3 regions of the Leuconostoc garlicum genome follow, and region 2 is predicted to be linked to each of the others. Evidence: riboswitches for the same ligand, from Rfam matches in the RefSeq annotation. Region 2 holds a riboswitch; each other region holds the start of a gene.
What was found. Region 2 has a riboswitch for thiamine pyrophosphate ahead of A9176_RS08865 (energy coupling factor transporter S component ThiW). Riboswitches for the same ligand answer to the same signal wherever they lie in the genome.

Region 1 (2,326 bases), 540 kb from region 2:
AATCAATGTGCCCGTCAATTCACCGCCACTAAAGGTTGGATAAAGACCGGCCAGGAGTTTAAGCAGGGTTGATTTACCACTACCACTTGGGCCGACAAGTAAATTCAAGCTACCAGGTTGTAACGTTAACGACACGTCCTTAAGAACCGGTACATCAGCGTAGGCAAAATTAACTTGTTGGACAACGAGATTAGTCACGACGTAAGACACCAGCTTTTTCAATCAGTTTTTGGATGGCAACGACTAAGACACCACCAAAGAAGAGGAGTGACACAAAACGTGTCAAGAACAAGGCTACAAGTAGGCCAATATGGTATGAGGCATAACCGTCACGGAAGAGTGACCAAATGAAAGTCACAATGGTGCCGGTAACGGCAGAAGCGAAAATACCGCGCCAATGCCAATCTTTATAACCGAGAAGCGCAAAACCAGCTTCACTACCAACACCTTGAACAAGGCCTGAAAGTAGTGTGGACACGCCCCATTGGCCACCAATTAACATTTCAACGGTAGCCGCAAATAATTCACCCAATACACCCGCACCGGCCTGACGGATTAACACACTCGCCAAAGGTGCTGCCATCATCCAGCCACCAATCAACAGATCATTGGCAAAGGGGGCCAACCCTAACGGTGTCAAAGCAGCCGCAAGGATATTATAGACGGGACCAAGTATCCAGAAAATAAAGCCGATGAAGACTGCGACAAAAGCCAGCAGTAACACATCGCGTAACGCCCAGTGTGGCCGTTTAGAATTTGAAATCGTTTGCATAATGAATATGCCTCCATAAAATTTTTGTAGTTTTGTATCTTATGTCTGGCATGGTGCAGTTTTGATGTGTCGGATAACGGCCAAATTTTGGCCAACAAAAAAACGCCTGGCTTTTTATGAACCATGCGTTTACTTAAAGACACACTAAAGCGCAATGCTCCCTTCGCTGGTACTAACCAGATCAGGTTCAATGGGTGTTTCTCAGCCAAATGGCACCCCAGATTGTTAAATATTCAACTACACGTTAAATTTAACATAAGTCAATCGTTTATGCAAACACTTTCATGAGCGTGCGGATGCCGTCATGTCATATCTTGTTTGAGAAATACTGGTATAATATGAGCAACGAGGTGAATCATGACAGAATATGAATTTGAAGTTGGGGTCATTGGCGCCGGACCAGCTGGTCTTGCAGCGGCGTATGCTGCGCGCGCTTTAGGCAAAAATGTCGTCATTTTAGAAGATTATTTATGGGGTGGGACGTGCCCTAATTACGGCTGCGATCCAAAGAAAATCTTGCTGGCGGCTGTTGAAGGGATTCATCGGCAATCAGCCCTGCAAAATCTTGGCTTGCGAGGCTTGTCAACGATTGATTGGTCAGCTTTGATGGCGCACAAACAGCGTTATGTTGATGCTGTTGAACCCCGTAAAATACGCGGACTTGATACGGCAGACATTACCCGTTTTTATGGTCGGGTAGCTTTTGTGAATGCCGATACGGTCACAGTTGGTGACACAGGTGACCGTATTAAAGCGCTTGATTGGGTTATTGCTACTGGACAGCGCCCAAAAACATTAACGTTTCCTGGGGCAGAATTGACGCAAGATTCAGAAGCCTTTTTGAACTTGCCAATGATGCCAGATGACGTCACGTTTATTGGCGCTGGGTATATTGGAATGGAGTTTGCCAACATTACGCAGGCTGCTGGCGCCCACACACGGATTGTGACCGCCGGACCGACAGCACTGCGGGCGTTTGATCAAACGTTAGTCCGTCAATTGATCACGGACATGCAAGAAACGGGCATTTCCTGGTACTTTAATGCAACGGTCCAACAAATTGAGAAAATGCCAACTGAACGTCTACTAGTGACATTGACCGATGGGACACAATTTGAGACAGGTCGTGTTTTTGTAACGGCTGGTCGGGTGGCCAATGCAGATCAATTACAACTTGAAAATGCCGGTGTGGTCTGGGATACGACGGAAATTCCGGTTGATGATCATTTGCGTACGTCAAACCCACATATCTATGCCATTGGGGATGTCGGCGGTTCACCAGTCCCTAAGTTAGTACCAACTGGGAACCATGAAGGCCGGTACGTAGCGCAAGCCATTGCTGGGTTAACCACTGCACCCATTACTTATCCAGCCATCCCAGTTGTAGTATTTGGTACCCAACATATTGCTCAAGTTGGCTTATCCGTTGAAGCAGGGCTGGCAAATGGGTATCGGGTAACTGATATTGATATGAGTCAAGTCATGCCATTTTATCGTTACAATGATACAGCGCGGGTACGAACAGTGCTCGATGATGCTGGCCATATCGTTGGG
Region 2 (2,326 bases):
ATAATAGCACCAGTTTTCTTGGCAGCCTGCTGTGCAATCATAAGCAAATCCCCCTCACCAGTAGCATCAATGCCATGACTGGCAAAATCAATCCCAGCAAACCAGGCAATTTCTGCTGCATTACCGCGAATAATATCAATTTTGGCATCTGCCATCACCGCTTTAACAGGCACACTACGCGATGGTATCCCAACCGCCACTGGATCCAAGACCACAACTTTTTTAGCTTGATTAGCCAATTGCGCTAATTTAATGGTTTCCAGTAATTCCGCCCGACGCCAAGTGCCTGTATTGATCACCACGGCATCACTGACGCCCACTAAATCTGGAAATTCAGCAATTTCGCGGGCCATAATTGGTGAGCCACCAACCACATTGACAACGTTGGCCACAAATTGGGGTGTTACATAGTTAGCATAGTTAAATACTAAAGGCGATGTTGTTTTTAAAGTTTTTAAATCCATGATTAACCTCGTTCATTTTGTTTAGAAACGATCCATTAAACGACCCAACAAACCAGTTTTTTGGGTCACTTTTAAGAATAAGTAGCCTAACACAGCCCCGAAGGTTGCGGCCGGCATAAAGAAAGGGATATAGAAGAAAAGGCTTGGCACATGAGCATGGTATAGCACATTCATCAGTGGTACGGCAACTATCGCTGAAATCACCCCAGTCCCAATTACTTCACCAATCACCGCCGCGCTATACTTGCCAGTCCAGCGATATAAAAAACCGGCCAAGCCCGCACCAATCACCGCCCCCCACAATTGCCAAAATCGGACGTCCTGCTAAAATCATCCGCAAGCTGCCGGTCAAAAACGCCACGGCAATCGCATACCAAGGGCCTAACAACACCGCTGTGATGACATTAAAAAAATGTTGAAACGGCGCCATATTGGGGAGCACCACGACACTAGATGTCGCAAATGATAAGGCTGTTAGCACGCCTGCTAACGCCATTTTTCGTACGGTTCGCCGAGAACCAAGCCCTGCTGTTGTCGTTGTTGCCACAATCGTCTCCTCTACTGAACTGGGGTTGCTAACCGAGAAAAATAAAAAACCGTCACCTTTTTTCGCACAGGAAAAACAGGTGACGGTCATAAAAAGTATGGTTTAACCCACTTATTAGTCTTCATCAATGAATCTCCCTTCGCGCGCATTACCGCGATCAGGTTCAATGGGTATTTCTCAGCCAACTTGGCACCCCAGATCGTGTTATTTAGTTATGACATCATTTTAGCGTAGAAATTTAGGGATTGCAAGCAACGGTTTTAAACGCTTTGCGTTTGATTGTTGTCATCATCTTTTTTATGCATCAATGAGAGATGATCTTCTGACAGCACATGGGCGTAAGTCGTCGTATAAGCATTGCGCATCAACCGTTGCATTTGCTTATAAATATCACTTTCCAAAAATTCAACAAGTGCTTCTTGATTTGGCCAAAAAGTCCATAACATATACTCAGACTTACCATCCGCACTTTGTGCCAAAATGGCATTGGCTGACACCAATTGACCAATCAATTCATCGTTATGTTCCTTACTTTGGAACGCAATTTGATGGATAAAATTACCGTGCAATTCTCCATTAATGACGCGACTGTTAAAAGGCATTGGTCGCTTAAATTGCTGAACTAATGCTGGCTCGCCGACAATCAAAAGATTCGTGCCGGATAGTTGCGACACTTTCCCCAAATAAAAGAAATTTTGAGGATGCGCAGCCTGCATCTCTAATAATGTAGCTGGCGATTGTTCAGGTGCTAGAACTAAATTAATTTCCATGAGTATGGCTCCTTTAAATAACTTTTTCGGTTCGTGGTGGCATGATCAGTTCGTGCTAGTTGACCCCCATCTTTTCAACAATGATCAGTTGCACCCACCCGTCTGCTGCCAGGAGACGGGTATCCAGTATTGTCGATCAAATAGCACACTGTCATGCTGCCATTACTAATAACCATTGTACCCCTTCTGGACGTTTCATGCTAAAATAAAATCATGACAAAACTACTAATTTTAGGGGCCAATGGCCAAATCGCAAAACTTGTGGTGCCGATGCTTGCCCATACCAATACCGAAACGATCTTAACCTCACTTCACGCACGGCCGGATCATGGCATTCGAGCCTTAGATGCCGTTAACGAAGATGCCCTCGTCACAGCGATGAAGGATGTGGACATCGTTTATGCCAATATTGGTGCTGAAGGCCGCCAAAAATCAGCTGCAAATAGTGTGGTTAATGCCATGCACACTGCCGGTGTGCAGCGTTTGATTTGGGTGGCCACAATCGGTGTCCATAATGAACTACCGGATGACAAGCGTGATCTTTG
Region 3 (2,326 bases), 570 kb from region 2:
AAAATAAACGATGATTATTTTTTAAGTAAGGCACAACTTCCTCAAGAATAACATGATTGTGTTTAAAAGATATCAAATAAACAGATTAATCACCATTTTCGCGTAACCATGGTCGATCACTAACTTCATTTTCAGTGATAATCCGATGCAGAGTTTGTTGCGCTTGAGGCACAAACATTTTTGGTTCCGGATGAATGGGTACAAATTGCAAATCCAATGTCTCTGTGCCATCTTTTTGCAAAAATCCACCAACCTGTTCAACTTCAAAACCAATACCAATAGTCTCTTGTGCATCACCCCAAGAATTTTTGTCCGTCACATTTGTGGCGATACCCAAGACTCTGGTTACGCTAACGTCAATATTCGTTTCTTCTTTAAATTCCCGTACAACCGCTTGCATTGGAGAATCGCCATATTCAAGATATCCACCAGGAAATCCCCAGCCAGCATCTGAATCCCAACGTTTTTCCAACAAAATAGCATCGTGAGCGTCATTCCATAAAACTCCAAACGCAGAAACAAAAATCATGCCCTCATGACCAACTTTCTCCCGCATTCGCGCAATATAATTCTTATTCATGATGTAACCCCTTAATCAAAATTTTGTGCAACAAATCACTTTTCATTATAGCACTACGACATATTAATTATGAAAATAATGATATTCGGGGATCACAAAAAAACCTGGGCAAATTTCAATTTATTTGGATTGCGCAGTAGTGTAGCTGTCCCATTTTTCTGGCAATAATGTCATTTGCCAGAAACGTAATTCTTCTGCACTACTATACATAAATTGTTGCAACAACAAATCCATATCAAGTTCATCTTGATGTTTAGTCACTAATTCATCTAATAATTGAATCATCTCATGACCGTAAGCTTGAAATGTCTCATCAGCGTACGAATTAACAAAATCAATATAAATTTGTTGTGTGCCTTTTAAGTAATCTTTTCTTGCTAACATTTCTTGGAAAATCTCTAGATATAACCATGGGCATGGTAGTAACGCTGCTAATGCATGCACTTCCCCATAACTATCAAAGGCATGGTGCATGTGGCAAGTATACTGATAAGTTGTTAGTAAAATTTCAGCCTGTTGAATCTCGTCTTCAGTCATATTAAGACCTTGATATATCCCATTTTGCTGGTCAACATCATAAGCTGTAATTGCCTGAATACCTGATTTTAAAGCACCAATAACTTGTGAATCCTGACTTGTCGCCAAAATTTTATCGTAAATTGCTAAATAATTTTTGACATAGTAATTATTATCCTGTATCAGATATGCCTTAAAGGCAGACAAAGGTAACGTCCCATCTTCAATGCCCTTAATAAAAGGATGATTCTCGCTTGACAGCCAAAGGGAAGCTGACTTTTCGTGTGCTAATTCGCTAAATTTCATGATATTCTCTATTCTTTTTTATAAAATATCTAAAAACCCCAGCTCACTGAAATTGAGCTGGGGTCGCCAAAAAGCATCGTAAAACACAACATCATGATATTGATGTGGCTAATATAATATCTTCCTGCGTCAGTCTTAACTGCTTCAGGTTCAATGGGTATGATCTCAGCTCAAGGCACCCCAGATATCTTACATAAAAATTATAACACACGTATTCATTAAAACAGTAATAAATTTTAATGATATGCAATTGATTCATCAGCTAAAGGCGAAAATGTATCATACAAGCCAAGTTATTGGATTCTTTTCACAAAACCCTTTTAAAAATTATCTTTACTTTGCCCATACATCGCGATCGCTCTTAATCGCGCAGCTTTATGATCCACAATTGGCTGAGGGTAATCATCATTTAATTTCACACCATAAGCTTTTTGTTCCGCATCAGTTAACTGATTAGGCTGATGTATTTTTTTACCCTTGATAGATTTCAATTCCGGAACATATTGCTTGATAAACGTGCCATTAGGATCAAATTTTTCTGACTGTATTGTCGGATTAAATACTCTAAAATACGGCACACTATCTGTACCTGTCGACGCAGCCCACTGCCAACCACCAATATTACTTGCTGGATCATAATCAACTAATTTTTCTCGAAAATACTTCTCACCCCACCGCCAATCAATTAATAGATCTTTGGTTAAAAAAGAAGCAACAACCATTCTCAAGCGGTTGTGCATCCAACCCGTTTCATTGAGTTGACGCATGGCAGCATCGACAATTGGAAAACCAGTGCGCCCTGTCCGCCATGCTTTAAAATGATCCTCATTATTTTGCCAAACAACATTTTGAAATGATGTTTTGATTGCTTTTTCTTGCTGATCTGGATACATGGCATAAATCATATTGTAATAATCACGCCAA

Region 1: it holds a riboswitch for thiamine pyrophosphate, as region 2 does, so the genes downstream of both, A9176_RS04120 (ECF transporter S component) here and A9176_RS08865 (energy coupling factor transporter S component ThiW) in region 2, are expected to answer to the same signal.
Region 3: it holds a riboswitch for thiamine pyrophosphate, as region 2 does, so the genes downstream of both, A9176_RS06855 (hypothetical protein) here and A9176_RS08865 (energy coupling factor transporter S component ThiW) in region 2, are expected to answer to the same signal.

What each region holds. Positions count from the first base shown of each region.
Region 1 is NZ_CP016329.1:791,202-793,527, forward strand. It holds gene A9176_RS04115 (ABC transporter ATP-binding protein) at 1-198, opposite strand, end outside; gene A9176_RS04120 (ECF transporter S component) at 191-772, opposite strand; TPP riboswitch at 913-1,002, opposite strand; gene A9176_RS04125 (dihydrolipoyl dehydrogenase family protein) at 1,130-2,326, shown strand, end outside.
Region 2 is NZ_CP016329.1:251,940-254,265, forward strand. It holds gene thiM (hydroxyethylthiazole kinase) at 1-464, opposite strand, end outside; gene A9176_RS08860 (energy coupling factor transporter S component ThiW) at 486-740, opposite strand; gene A9176_RS08865 (energy coupling factor transporter S component ThiW) at 703-1,011, opposite strand; TPP riboswitch at 1,129-1,218, opposite strand; gene A9176_RS01250 (hypothetical protein) at 1,272-1,781, opposite strand; gene A9176_RS01255 (NAD(P)H-binding protein) at 1,995-2,326, shown strand, end outside.
Region 3 is NZ_CP016329.1:1,347,336-1,349,661, reverse strand. It holds gene A9176_RS06860 (NUDIX domain-containing protein) at 86-580, opposite strand; gene A9176_RS06855 (hypothetical protein) at 701-1,402, opposite strand; TPP riboswitch at 1,507-1,595, opposite strand; gene A9176_RS06850 (cryptochrome/photolyase family protein) at 1,723-2,326, opposite strand, start outside.